3 regions of the Rubrivivax sp. JA1055 genome follow, and region 3 is predicted to be linked to each of the others. Evidence: riboswitches for the same ligand, from Rfam matches in the RefSeq annotation. Region 3 holds a riboswitch; each other region holds the start of a gene.
What was found. Region 3 has a riboswitch for cobalamin ahead of LOC65_RS04320 (TonB-dependent siderophore receptor). Riboswitches for the same ligand answer to the same signal wherever they lie in the genome.
Positions count from the first base shown of each region.

Region 1 (4,487 bases), on a different contig from region 3:
GTTCGTCAGCAGGTGGCGCAGCAGCGTCGTCTTGCCGGCGCCGAGGAAGCCGGTGACGATGGTCGCGGGGATCTTGTGCATGGGTTCAGTCCTCGATGCCGCGCTGTGCAGGCACGCCGGCGTCGTAGTGGTGTTTCAGTTTGGTCATCTCGGTGACGGTGTCGGCGGCTTCGATGAGCTCCGGCGGCGCGCCGCGCCCGGTCAGCAGCACGTGGACCTGCGGCGGGCGCGCGCGCAGGCAGGCCAGCAACTCGTCCAGCGGGATCCAGCCGTAGCGCAGCGGCGCCATCACCTCGTCGAGCACGACGAGAAAGTGCTCGCCCGACAGCACCGTGTCGCGCACACGGTGCCAGCCGGCACGCGCCAGCTCGGCGGAGTGGCCCAGGTCGCGGCTCTTCCAGCTGAAGCCGTCGCCCAGGCCTTCGATCGGGATGCCCAGCTGCTCGAACAGCCGGTGCTCGCCGAAACGCGCCGAGGGCACTTTCATGAACTGGTAGACCTTCACCGCCTTGCCGCGGCCGTGGGCGCGCAGCGCCAGGCCGAAGGCGGCGGTGCTCTTGCCCTTGCCCGGCCCGGTGTGCACGATCACCAGCCCCCGGCGTTCGCCCTGAGGGCGCGGTTTGTCGCGATCGAACGGGGGCGTTTCGATCTGCATGGTGCCGTCCGTCAGGCGGCGGCGGTGAGCCGCTCGTCCAGGCAGGCGCGCGCCCAGCCGGCTTCGCGCCAGCGGCGCACGGCGCGCACGATCAGCAGCGTGAACACCGGCTCCAGCGCCACCAGCACGAGGTAGGACGAAGCGAAACGCGCCCAGTCGGCCAGCGGCGTCGCTTCCTGGCCGATGGCCAGCCAGAAGCCGACCATCGCCGTGACGCCGGCGTAGTAGGCGGCGTCCAGACGCAGCACGGTGGCGACACGCGCCTCGCTGACCTGCGCGGCCGACAGGCGGCGGCCGATGCCGAAGTGCACGGCGGTCAGCGGCACGACCAGCGACAGCGTGTTCACCGCCAGGTGCAGCAGGTCCTGCGGCTCGAACAGCAAGCCTTGCAGCGCGAGGCCGAGCGCGAAGCCGAACAGCGTCGGCAGGTAACCCAGCAGCAGGTAGATCGGCATCGCGCCGATGAAGTGCAGCTCCGACGGGCCGACGGCCATGTGGAAGGACTGCATGAACAGCGAGAAGAAGACCGCCGCGAGCAGCGTGCGCAGCCACAGCGCCGGGCGCTTGGCGAGTGCCGGCAGGTGCGCCAGCAGCACGCCGCCGGCGGCGACGTTGGCGGCGAGGATCTTGGTCTGGGCGAGGACGCCGGGTTCGATGTGCATCGGGTGCTCCTGGGTCGAGACGGCGCGACGACGGCGGCCCGCCGCCGCACGACGGCTCGGGCGCGGCGACACGGCACGCGCTGGGAAGGGACGGCTCGGAAAACGTGAGACGGGTTCGGCGCGCCCGGCCGCTTCCCCGCGGCTGGCGCTACACGGCGCGCCGCTCGCGCGGGCACGCCACCTCGTTGGCCGGTATCCGGGCTGGCGGACCTGTCCGTGACGCCTTCCCGGTGGCGACGCTGGCGCGCCGCCGTCCCAGTGGCCGTGTCACGGGCCGGAAGAGCCGGCACGAAGCCGTCTTTCCGTCCGCTTACCGTTGCGGGGGCAGCTCAGGTTGGGGCTCGCGCCGTGACGGCCTCGCCCTTCCTGATTCCCGTTGAACTGCCTCGGCGGAAAGCCTCGGCGAGCACCAACGCGGCGCATGATACAGGTCAGGTCTCGCGGCGGGGCCGCCGGCGGCGCTGGTTATGATGCCGGCCGTTGGTGCTCGCGCCCACCCTCCGGTGGATGCAGTTCAACGGGAATCAGGGAGGGGCCTCGTGCCCCCAACCTGAGCTGCCCCCGCAACGGTAAGCGGACGGGGCCTCACCGGCCCCAGCTCGTGTCGAAGCCACTGGGAGTCGTCTCCTGGGAAGGACACACGGGTCGTCTCCGCCAGCCCGGATACCGGCCAACGAGGTGGCGTGCCGCGCGAGCGGCAGGCCGTAAGGCGCCAGGCTGCGGGGAAGCGGCCAGGGCGCGTACGCCGGTATTCCCATGTCTTCCAACGCGCCGGAACTCCGGCCCGACGCCGCCACGCCCTGCGCCTGGGGCGAGGCCGAAGCCGCGTTCTACGCGCACACCATCGTGCGCTCGGGTTACGCCCGCGCCGTGCTGCCGCTGCTGCCGCGCTCGCTGCCCGATCTGCTCGACATCGGTGCCGGCAGCGGCGTGCTCAGCCGCCGCATGCTCGCGCCCGGCGCGCGCTGGCACGCCGTCGAACCGCAGCCCGAGATGCAGCGCCGGCTGCTCGCGCGGCGACCGGCGCTGGCCGTGCGCGGCATCCGTCTGGAGCTGTCGCCCGTCGACTGGACGCAGCTCGAGCCCGCCGTCGCCGCCGACACGCTGCTGGCCGCGCACCTGCCGCCGGCGCAGCGTGAACCCGCCGCCTTCCACGACGCGATGGCCACACGCTGGCGCCGCTGCATGGCCTGGGTCGTGCCGGCGCAGGCCGGGCCGGCGACTTTCTGCCTGGCCGGCGTGCTGACGCCCGAACTGCACGGCGCCGACACGCGCCCGGTCGTCGAACGTGTGCTCGCCGCACTGGGCCCCACACGCGCGCCGCAGGCGCTGCACTTCGCCGACTGGCGCTACGAGGTGTGTTTCGAGTCGCTGGCCGCGGCCCAGGCGCACGTCTTCGAGCGCCTGCGTCTGCTGCCCGGCGACGAACGCCGGCCGCAGGTGCTGGCCCAGGTCGCCGCCTCGGCGCGGCCCGGCCGCCGCGGCCTGCGCCTGGGCTGCGCCAAACGCAGCGCGGTGCTGCTCTGGCACCGCGACTGACCCTGTTTCCCTCCCTCCAGAAGAAGAGACGATGAAGATGAAGCCACAGGAAAGATCACCGTCGCGCCACTGGCGCCCTGCCGTGCTGGCGCTGCTGCTGCCGGCCGCCGCCCAGGCCCAGAGCGAGGCCGTCGAGACGGTGCAGATCACCGCCGAGCGCCGCGTCGTCACCGCGACACGCGTCGCCGAAGACCCGCTGGATCTGCCGTTCAGCACCTACGCCGTCGGCCGCGACGAGATGGACGCCGTCGGCGCGCGCACGCTGGAAGACGCGCTGCGCGCGGTGCCCGGGCTGCAGCACGGCACCCAGGGCAACTACTTCACGCGGTTCGAGACCCGCGGCCTGCGCGACACCCAGGACGTGCTGGTGCTGATCGACGGCGTGCCGCTGCGCCTGCTGCAGGGCAACGCCGACCTGACGCTGGTCGCGCCCGACCTGCTGGAGCGCATCGAGTTCATCAAGGGCCCGGCTTCGGCGCTGTACGGCCGCAACGCGATCGGCGGCGTCGTGCAGATGTTCATCGAACCCGAGGCCGAAGGCGGCAGCGCGCGCGCGACGCTGGGCAGCTTCGGCCGCCGCGACCTCGGCCTGCGCCAGCGCTGGGACGGCGAACGCGGCCATCTGTCGGTGGGCGCCGCCTACAGCCGCGTCGACGGCTTCCAGGACGGCACGCCGCGCGACCAGGCCACGGCCAGCGTCGGCGGCGAGCTGGCGATGACCCGCGACTGGGCCAGCAGCGTGCAGCTCTTTTCCAGCCAGGTGAACGCCAAACGCGGCTCGATCGTGCCGCTGAAGGACGGCCATCCGATGTTCGGCATAGCCCCGGAGGACAACTACGGCATCCCCGGCGCGCACGTCGACGGCGAGTACCTGAGCCTGGCCTGGCGCAACCGCGTGCGGCTGACGCCGGCGATCAGCTTCGAGCACCTGAGCAGCATGGCGCGCTACGACCGCCTGTTCCAGGGCGGCATCACCATCGTGCCGCCGCCGGCCGCCGTCACCAAGGGCTGGTCGGAGACCGACACCCAGGACCGCGGGCTGTTCCACGAGTTCACGCTGAACGCCAAGGCCGAACTCGGTGTGACACGGCACGCGCTGCAGCTCGGGCTGAACCTCGAGTCCGGCTGGCAGGACCAGGCCTCGCCGTCGTTCAGCGGCGCACCGACCTATCGCGGCCCCGACTACGACACGCCGGTCAGCAACGTCGGCAGCGATCCGCGCGGCATCCGCGGCCCGGTGACCGACTCGCGCTTCGACCAGCGCGTGCGCAGCCTGTACCTGCAGGACCGCATCGACATCGGCGCGCTGAGCCTCAGCGCCGGCCTGCGCCACGACCGCTTCGAGCAGACGCTGCAGCGCAGCGGCACCGCCGTGCAGGCGCGCCAGGAGGCCAGCCGCACCAGCCCGCGGCTGGGCGCCGACTGGCGCTACGCGGCCTCGGCGGCGAGCGAGAACGCGCTGTTCGCCAACTGGGCCGAAGGCTTCCGGCCGCAGGCCGTGGCGCTGAACACGCGCTCGGGTGTCGTCGTGCCGGCGCTGCTGCGCCCGGAAGTCACGCGCAGCGTCGAGATCGGCGCCAAGGGCCGCGCGCTCGACGACCGCTGGAGCTACCAGGTGGCGCTGTTCCAGG
Region 1 is NZ_JAJKFP010000005.1:48,893-53,379, forward strand. It holds gene cobW (cobalamin biosynthesis protein CobW) at 1-81, opposite strand, end outside; gene cobO (cob(I)yrinic acid a,c-diamide adenosyltransferase) at 86-655, opposite strand; gene LOC65_RS06955 (energy-coupling factor ABC transporter permease) at 667-1,317, opposite strand; cobalamin riboswitch at 1,487-1,746, opposite strand; cobalamin riboswitch at 1,782-2,007, shown strand; gene LOC65_RS06960 (class I SAM-dependent methyltransferase) at 2,074-2,856, shown strand; gene LOC65_RS06965 (TonB-dependent receptor) at 2,888-4,487, shown strand, end outside.
Region 1: linked by a shared signal. The riboswitch ahead of LOC65_RS06960 (class I SAM-dependent methyltransferase) and the one ahead of LOC65_RS04320 (TonB-dependent siderophore receptor) in region 3 are both predicted to bind cobalamin.

Region 2 (4,487 bases), on a different contig from region 3:
GGGCGAAACGATCGGGTTGCTGCATCGTGTCGCTCCTAGCGGGCGTCGGCCGGCCGGGCCGGCTGCGCCGCGAACCAGTGCGCCGCCAGCCGCAGCTGCTCGTCGCTGTAGCCGCGCAGGATCTGCGCCATGATCGTCGACGGCTGCGCGCCGCTGCGGTAGTCGGCGATCGACTGCAGGATGCGCTCGGCCGGCTGGCCCGCCAGCGACTTGATCGCCGTGCGCGAGTGGCCGTCGGTGCCGTGGCAGTTGGCGCAGGTGGCGGCGACCGAGCGCGCGGCCAGCGCCTCGTCGGCCCGCAGGTCGGCGGCGGCCGGCAGCGCCAGGCTCGCGGCGCCCAGCGCGACCAGCATCGGTCGCATCGGCGATCTCATGTCGTTGTCCTCCGATCGTGGTGGGGTGGTGGGTTCAGCCGCAGCGTTCGATGCGCCGGCGCTGCAGCGCCAGGCCTGCGAAGCCGCCGAGGACCATAGCCGAGACGGCGATGGCGCTATGCGCGGAAAGCGTCGATAGACCTGCGATTCCTTGCCCGACGGTGCAGCCCAGCGCGGTGACGCCGCCGGTGCCCATCAGGACCGCGCCGACGAGATGGCCGGCCGTGTCCTCGGTGCCGGCGAAACCCTGCCAGCGAAAGCTGCGTGTGGCCAGCGCGACCGCGGCCGAGCCGGCGACGATGCCGGCGGCGCTGCAGATGCCGATCGTCAGCGTCTTGCGGCTGTCGCTGAAGAACAGCAGCCAGTCCAGGCCCCAGGCCAGCGGCGCGACCAGGCTCAGCGACTCCATGCGCCGCGAGTTCGTCGCCAGGAAGGCCGGCTCCAGCGTCTCGGGGTGTTCGGGCACGAAACCCAGCCGGCCCGACAGCCACCAGGCGGCGACCACCAGCACCCCGATCGCGGCGCCGCCGGCGACCTCGCGGCCGCGGCCTTCGGGCCGTGCCAGCACCCAGGCCAGCAGCGCCGCGGCCACCGCCGCGCCGAGCCAGGGGGCGAGCGTCTGCAGCGGCAGGCCGGTGGCGGCGGCCAGCGCACCGGCCGCGTCCTGGCCGGCCGGCAGCTCGAAGCCGACGCGGTCGACGCTGGCCACGCGCAGCACCGCGCTGACGCCCTTCATCGCCGCGAAGCCGCTGGCGCCGACGACGAGCACGACGACCAGCGACTTCAGGCTGCCGCCGCCCAGGCGCACCAGGTTGCGTGCCGCGCAGCCCGACGCCAGCACCATGCCCAGGCCGAACATCGCGCCACCGACGATCGCCGACAGCCAGCCCACGCGTGTGCCGCCGTACAGGCTGTCGGCCGCACGCACCCAGCCCAGGCCCACCATCAGGTGAAAGCCCAGCACCGCGACGGCGACGGCGGCGACCCAGGCCCGCAGCCGGGTGCGGTCGCCGAAGGCGAAGACGTCGGCCAGCGCACCCATCGTGCAGAAGTGGGTGCGCTGCGAGATGGCGCCGAAGGCCGCGCCGATGACGAAGGCGCCGGCCAGCAGCAGGCGCAGGTGGGCCTCGAGTTCTTCCGCGGTGGGCATGTCGGCATTGTCGCGGCGGCTGCCGGCCGTCCCGGCGCACGGCTTGTGCGCGATGCGCATGTGCTTCTGCGCCAGGCAAGGAAGACGGTCGAGGCGTTCGCTTGATTGTCATCAAGGAATCGCGCAACGTGCCCCGGCGCTGCCGTGGCCTTGCCTATCATGCGCCCCGTTGGTGCTCGTCCCCGGCGTCTGCCGGGACAGTTCAACGGGAATCAGGAAGGGGCGACACGGTGTCGCCGGTTCGCCCCCAACCTGAGCTGCCCCCGCAACGGTAAGCGGTCGGAGCCCTCGCAGGCTTCCGCTCGTGTCGAATCCACTGGGTCAAGCGCCTGGGAAGGGCACACGGGTCGCGCCGCCAGCCCGGATACCGGCCAACGTGGGGGTGCGTGCGCCTGCGGCGCGGGCACCGTACAGCGGCGGCTGCGGGGAGGTGGTCGGCCGCGCCGACTCTGACTTTTTTCATGTCGACTTCCGTCCCGGGCTTGAACGCCCCGCTGCGCGCCTGCGCTCTCGCCACCCGTCTCGCCGTCGCCGCCGCCGTCGCGCCGGCGGCCTTCGCCCAGGCCGGCGAAGACCCGATCGTCATCACCGCCAGCCGTCTCGAAGAGCGTCTGTCGCAGACGCTGGCCGACGTCTCGCTCGTCGACCGCGCGGCGATCGAGCGCAGCGGCGCGAGCAGCGTCGCCGACCTGCTCGCCCGCCTGCCCGGCATCGAGATCAGCCGCAACGGCGGCCCCGGCGGCAGCACCAGCGTCTACATCCGCGGCGGCGAGACGCGCCACACCGCGGTCTACGTCGACGGCGTGCGCGTCGACTCGCAGAGCACCGGCGGCGCCGCCTGGGAGCAGATCGCGCTGGACCGCATCGAACGCGTCGAGGTGCTGCGTGGTCCGGCGGCCGCGGTCTACGGCTCGGACGCCGTCGGCGGCGTGGTGCAGGTCTTCACCCGCCGCGGCCAGGGCGCGCTGCGCGCCAGCGGCGGCCTGGGCTGGGGCAGCCGCGGCAGCCGGCTCGCCGACGCCGGGCTCTCGGGCTCGGACGGGCGCCTGGACTACGCGCTGTCGGCCGGCTGGAGCGACAGCAACGGCTTCGATGCGCGCGACGGCCAGAATCCCGACACCGACGGCTGGCGCCGCGGTTCGCTGCAGGCCCGCGTGGGCTGGCAGCTCGCGCCGGAGCACCGTGTCGAGGCCTCGATGACCGACAGCCACCTGAACGCCCGCTACGACGGCAGCTCGACGCGCGACGACCGCTCGCATCACGAACTGCGCACCACCGCGCTGTCCTGGCGCGGCCAGTGGAACGAGCAGGCGCTGAGCAGCGCCCGGCTGTCCGAGTCGCGCAGCCTCTACGAGACCGAGCCCAGCATCTACCAGACGCGCACGCGCTTGCGCGACCTGACGCTGCAGCACGAGCAGCAGTTGCGGCCCGGCCAGCGGGTCTCGCTGACGCTGGAGCGGCGCGAGGACCGCCTGGACAACCTGGCCTCGGCCACGGCCGTGCGGCTGCAGGACGAACGTTCGCAGGACGGCGTCGCGCTGGGCTGGCGCGGCGAGTTCGGCGTGCATTCGCTGCAGGCCCACGCCCGCCACGACGACGACAGCGAGTTCGGCGGCAAGGGCACCGGCAGCCTGGCCTGGGGCTGGCGCTTCGCGCCGGCCTGGCGCCTGACGGCGTCGGCCGCGACCTCGTTCCGCGCGCCGACGCTGTACCAGCGCTTCAGCGACTACGGCGTCCCGAACCTGGTGCCCGAGAGCGGCCGCAACCTCGAGATCGGCCTGCGCCGCAGCGCCGGCGAGCACGAGATCGGCCTCGTCGCCTGGCGCAACAAGGTCGAGGACCTGATCGTCTTCGGCGCCGCCGGTGCCTGCGTGTCGGCCAGAGGCTGCTACGAGAACGTCGGCCAGGCGAGCTACGAGGGGCTGACGCTGTCCGGCCGCACGCGCGTCGGCGCCGTCGCGCTGCGCGCCTCGGCGGACTTCCACGACCCGAGGAACGAGGCCACCGACAAGCTGATCGCCCGCCGTGCGCGCCGCCTGGCGACGCTGGGCGCGGACACCGTGCTCGCCGGCTGGCGCCTCGGCGCCGAGGTCCAGGCCGCCGGCGAACGCTGGGACGACGCCGCCAACACCCGGCGCCTGGGCGGCTACGGCCTCGTCAACCTGAGCGCCGAGACCACGCTCGGCAAGGGCCTGACGCTGCAGGCGCGCCTCGACAACGCGGGCGACAAGGACTACGCGCTCGCGCGCAGCTACAACGTCGCCGGCCGCAGCGCGCTCGTCGTGCTGCGCTGGGCGGTCTGAGCGCGGGGACCGGGACGATGGCCGCCGTCGTGCTCGTCGCCGCCCCGGCCTCCGGCCAGGGCAAGACCACCGTCGCCTGCGCGCTGGCGCGGCTGCACGCGCGCCGCGGCGCGCGCGTGCGGGCCTTCAAGTGCGGCCCCGACTTCCTCGATCCCCAATGGCTGGCGCTGGCCAGCGGCGCCAGCGTCGACACGCTGGACCTGTGGATCAACGGCGAAGCCGACTGCGCGGCGCGTCTGGCACAGGCGGCGGCCGAGGCCGAGCTCGTCGTCGTCGAGGGCGTGATGGGCCTGTACGACGGCGAGCCCAGCGCGGCCGACCTGGCGCAGCGTTTCGGCCTGCCGGTGCTGGCGGTCATCGACGCGGCGAAGATGGCCGCCACCTTCGGCGCCCTCGTGCACGGGCTGCGCAGCTGGCGCGAGCTGCGCTGGGCCGGTGTGCTGGCCAACCGCGTCGGCGGCGCGCGCCACGCGACGATGCTGCAGGCGGCGCTGCCGCCCGAGGCCGGCTGGGCCGGCGCGCTGCCGGCCGACGGCCGCTTCGCGCTGCCGGAGCGCCATCTCGGCCTGAGCGCCGCCGGCGAGCTGCCCGATGCGCTGGCCCGGCTCGACGCCGCCGCCGACGCGCTGGCCTCGACACCGCTGGGCGCGCGGGCCCTGG
Region 2 is NZ_JAJKFP010000006.1:811,343-815,829, reverse strand. It holds gene LOC65_RS13175 (NAD(P)/FAD-dependent oxidoreductase) at 1-25, opposite strand, end outside; gene LOC65_RS13170 (cytochrome c) at 36-362, opposite strand; gene LOC65_RS13165 (YeeE/YedE family protein) at 409-1,524, opposite strand; cobalamin riboswitch at 1,678-1,915, shown strand; gene LOC65_RS13160 (TonB-dependent receptor domain-containing protein) at 1,986-3,827, shown strand; gene LOC65_RS13155 (cobyrinate a,c-diamide synthase) at 3,845-4,487, shown strand, end outside.
Region 2: linked by a shared signal. The riboswitch ahead of LOC65_RS13160 (TonB-dependent receptor domain-containing protein) and the one ahead of LOC65_RS04320 (TonB-dependent siderophore receptor) in region 3 are both predicted to bind cobalamin.

Region 3 (4,487 bases):
AGCTGCCGCTGGAGCGGTTGGCCTTGTCGTAGCTGGACTTGAAGATGAACGGGATGCCCAGCGCCGAGGTGATCTCCTTCAGGCGCCCGGCGACGTCCATCTGGAGCTGCTCGCTCTCGACGACGCAGGGGCCGGAGATCAGGAAGAAGGGCCGGTCGATGCCGACCTCGAAACCGCAGAGCTTCATGCGACTGCCTTTTGCGCGACGCCTTCGCCGCGCCGCGCCTGGTGGTCCAGCGCCGCCTTGACGTAGCTGGAGAACAGCGGGTGCCCGCCCCAGGGCGTGCTCTTGAACTCGGGGTGGAACTGCACGCCCATGAACCACGGGTGGCGGTCCTGCGGCAGCTCGACGATCTCGGTCAGCTGCTCGCGCTGCGTCAGCGCGCTGATGACGAGGCCGGCGGCCTGCAGCCGGTCGAGGTAGTTGACGTTGGCCTCGTAGCGGTGGCGGTGGCGCTCGGTGACGACCGGGCCGTAGATCTGGTAGGCCAGCGTGCCGGGCTTGACGTCCGAGCTCTGCGCGCCCAGGCGCATCGTGCCGCCGAGGTCGGAGCTGGCGCTGCGCTTCTGGATCGAGCCGTCGCGGTCCTGCCACTCCTCGATCAGCGCGATCACCGGGTGCGGCGTCTGCGGCGCGAACTCGGTGCTGTTGGCGTTCTCCAGGCCGGCGACGTGGCGCGCGTACTCGATCGTCGCGACCTGCATGCCCAGGCAGATGCCGAGGTAGGGCAGGCGGTGCTCGCGGGCGAACTTGGCGGCCAGGATCTTGCCCTCGACGCCGCGCTGGCCGAAGCCGCCGGGCACGAGGATCGCGTCGTACTGCGCCAGCTGCGAGACGTTGTGCTCGTCCAGCGTCTCGGCGTCGACGTACTCGATGTCGACCTTGGCGTGGTTGTGGATGCCGGCGTGGCGCAGCGCCTCGTTGAGCGACTTGTACGAGTCCGACAGGTCGGTGTACTTGCCGCACATCGCGATCGTCACGCGGTTCTGCGGGTGCTCGACCTCCTGCACCAGCGTGTCCCAGCGGCGCAGGTCGGCGGGCTTGGTCAGCAGCTGCAGCTTCATGCAGATCAGCTCGTCCAGGCCCTGCTCGTGCAGCACGCGCGGCACCTTGTAGATCGTGTCGACGTCGGGCATCGAGATCACGCCGTGCTGAGGCACGTTCGTGAACAGGCTGATCTTCTCGCGCTCGTCGTCGGGGATGCGGCGGTCGGCGCGGCACAGCAGCGCGTCGGGCTGGATGCCGATCTCGCGCAGCTTCTGCACCGTGTGCTGCGTCGGCTTGGTCTTCAGCTCGCCGGCGGCGGCGATCCACGGCACGTAGGTCAGGTGCACGAAGGCGGTGTTCGCCGGGCCGAGCTTCAGGCTCAGCTGGCGCACGGCCTCCAGGAAGGGCAGCGACTCGATGTCGCCGACCGTGCCGCCGATCTCGACGATCGCGACGTCGACGTCGACGGCCCCGCGGCGCACGTAGTCCTGGATCTCGTTGGTGACGTGCGGGATCACCTGCACCGTCTTGCCGAGATAGTCGCCGCGGCGCTCCTTCTCGAGCACGCTCTTGTAGATCTGCCCGGTCGTGAAGTTGTTCGTGCGCTTCATCCGCGTGGTGATGAAACGCTCGTAGTGGCCGAGGTCGAGGTCGGTCTCGGCGCCGTCATCGGTGACGAACACCTCGCCGTGCTGGAACGGGCTCATCGTGCCCGGGTCGACGTTGAGGTACGGATCCAGCTTGATCAGGGTGACCTTCAGACCTCGCGACTCGAGGATCGCCGCCAGCGAGGCTGCCGCGATCCCCTTGCCGAGGGAGGACACCACGCCGCCGGTGACGAAGACGAACTTGGTCATGTCGCGTGGGGCACATGCGCAAGGCGCTGTGCCCAGGTGGTAAAGCGTGATTATAGGCGGCGCCCCCTGCCGTTCCCCGGTGCGCCGGCGCGCCGCTCGGGCGTGTCGCCGCGCCCCCCGGCGGTGCTAGACTTCGCGCCGCTTGCATCAGGTGCCCTCTTGCACGGCAGGTGTCGGAGGGTTGAACGGGAAGCCGGTGCGCGGCGCGTCCACGATGACGCGCGGCAATTCCGGCGCTGCCCCCGCAACGGTCGGCGAGGTGCGGTCAGCAATGCAGCCACTGGTCCAGCGAGGACTGGGAAGGCGCTGACGGCTTCGGTCCACGGTCAAACCGTCGGACCGGCACTCGCGAGCCCGGATACCGGCCCGATGCCAGGGATGCCGGCGTCGCGGTGGGCGGCGCGCACGAACCCCCGCGGCCCGGAGTCCGTCTTGACGTCCGCCGGCTCGGGTGACATCGGGCGTGCCGCGTTCCAGGACGGCGGCTTGACTCATCGCTGGTCCGCACGGGGTGTGCGGCTGGAGGCCCGCTTGTCCATGTCCTGTTTCGACCGCCGCACCGTCGTCGCGGTCGCCTGTTCGTTTGTCGCCGCCACCGCGGCGGCGCAATCGTCCGAAACCATCGTCGTCACCGGCTCGCGCGAGCCGCTGACCGTCTCGCGGCTGGCCGCCGACGTCGTCGTGATCGACGGCGACACGCTGCGTGCCTCGGGCGCCACGTCGCTGGCCGACCTGCTGCGCGAGCAGGCCGGCGTGCAGCTGTCGCGCAGCGGCGGCCCCGGCGGCGCCACCTCGGTGATGATCCGCGGCGCCTCGGGCAGCCAGACCGTCGTGCTGGTCGATGGCGTGCGCATCGGCTCGGCGACGCTGGCCGACCCGTCGGTGCAGGCGCTGCCGCTGGCGCAGATCGAGCGTGTCGAGGTGCTGCGCGGCCCCGGCTCCAGCCTCTACGGCGCCGACGCCGTCGGGGGTGTCATCAACATCGTCACGCGCCGCGCCGACGCCGGCCTGCGTTTCGACGCCGCCGCCGCGTTCGGCGGCCGCGGCGCACGCGAGCTGTCGGCCGGTGCCAGCGGCAGCTTCGGCGCCTGGGACTTCGCCGCGTCGCTGGCCCGGCAGCACGACGATGGCGACAGCGCGCTGCGCCCCGGCGATCCGTACGGCAACTACAACGCCGACGACGACGGCTACACGCGCGACAGCGGCCAGGCACGCATCGGTTTCACGCCGGCGCCGGGCCACCGCATCGGCCTGTCGCTGCTGCGCAGCCGGCTGGAAACCCAGATCGACAGCACCGAGTACGCGCCGCCGAACTACGCCCCCGACAACACGCCGGACTTCCGCGACCAGCTCGACGTCGACGCCACCGCGCTCGACTGGCGCGGCACGCTCGCGCCGGGCCTGGTTGCGACACTGCGGGTCGACCGCGCGGTCGACGAGTCGCGTAGCGGCGAGGCGGTGGTCTACCGTTACCGCACCACGCGTGACCACGCGCTCGCGCAGTTGGCTTGGGAGACCGGCGTCGCCGGCCAGATCGTCGCCGCCGTCGAGCGTCTGGAAGAAGACGCCAAGACCGACAGCTACCGCGGTGATCGCGACACCGACAGTGCCGTGCTGTCCTGGACGGGCAGCGCCGGCCGTTACTCGTGGCAGGCCGACCTGCGCCGTGACGACAGCTCAGACTACGGCGCCCAAACCACCGGCCGCCTGGGCGGCAGCTTCGCGCTGACGCCCGCCTGGCGCTTGCGTGCGCTGGCCGGCAACAGCTTCCGCGCGCCGTCGTTCAACGACTTGCTGTACCCCGGCTACGGCGTGCCGGGCATCAAGCCGGAACGCGGGCGCAGCGTCGAGTTCGGCGTCGAGTGGGCCGCCGATGGCGACCGCGCCGCCCTGACGGTCTTCCGCAACCGGCTGAAGAACCTGATCGGGCCGGCCAAGGGCAGCCTGTGTCCTGACGACCCCCTCTACGCTTTTGGCTGCGTCGCCAACACTTCCCGCGCCCGTCTGCAGGGCGCGACGCTGTCGGGCGCCAAGGCGCTGGGCGACTGGTCGCTGCGCGCCCAGGTCGACTTCCTCGACGCCAAGAACGAGGACACCGGCGCCCGCCTGACGCGCCGTGCGGCGCACCAGGAGACGCTGGGCCTCGACTGGCGCCACGGCGTCTGGAACGCCGGGGCCAGCGTGCTGCACGTCGGCGCCCGGCCCGACAGCCGCGAACTCGGCGCCGAGACCACGCTGGACCTGAAGGCCGGCTGGCGCTTCGCCAAGGGCTGGACGCTGGAGAGCCGGCTGCTGAACGCGACCGACGAGAACCTCGAGCCCTCGGCCTACTACCGCGGCCCGGCCCGGCAGTTCTGGCTCGGCCTGCGCTACGAAGGCGGCGTCTGACGCCGCACACCCGGGGCGGACGATGCACGAGCTGATCCTCGGCGGCGCCAAGAGCGGCAAGTCGCGCTGCGCCGAAACACGCGCGGCGCACTGGCTCGCGCTGCCGGGGCACGGCGCCGTGCTCGTCGCCACCGCGATGGCCGGCGACGACGAGATGCGCGCACGCATCGAGCGTCACCGCGCCGACCGTGCCGCCCGCGTGCCGGGGCTGGCCACGCGCGAGGAGCCGCGTGCGCTGGCCGCCGTGCTGCGCG
Region 3 is NZ_JAJKFP010000002.1:256,770-261,256, forward strand. It holds gene kdsA (3-deoxy-8-phosphooctulonate synthase) at 1-187, opposite strand, end outside; gene LOC65_RS04315 (CTP synthase) at 184-1,845, opposite strand; cobalamin riboswitch at 1,978-2,230, shown strand; gene LOC65_RS04320 (TonB-dependent siderophore receptor) at 2,383-4,233, shown strand; gene LOC65_RS04325 (bifunctional adenosylcobinamide kinase/adenosylcobinamide-phosphate guanylyltransferase) at 4,256-4,487, shown strand, end outside.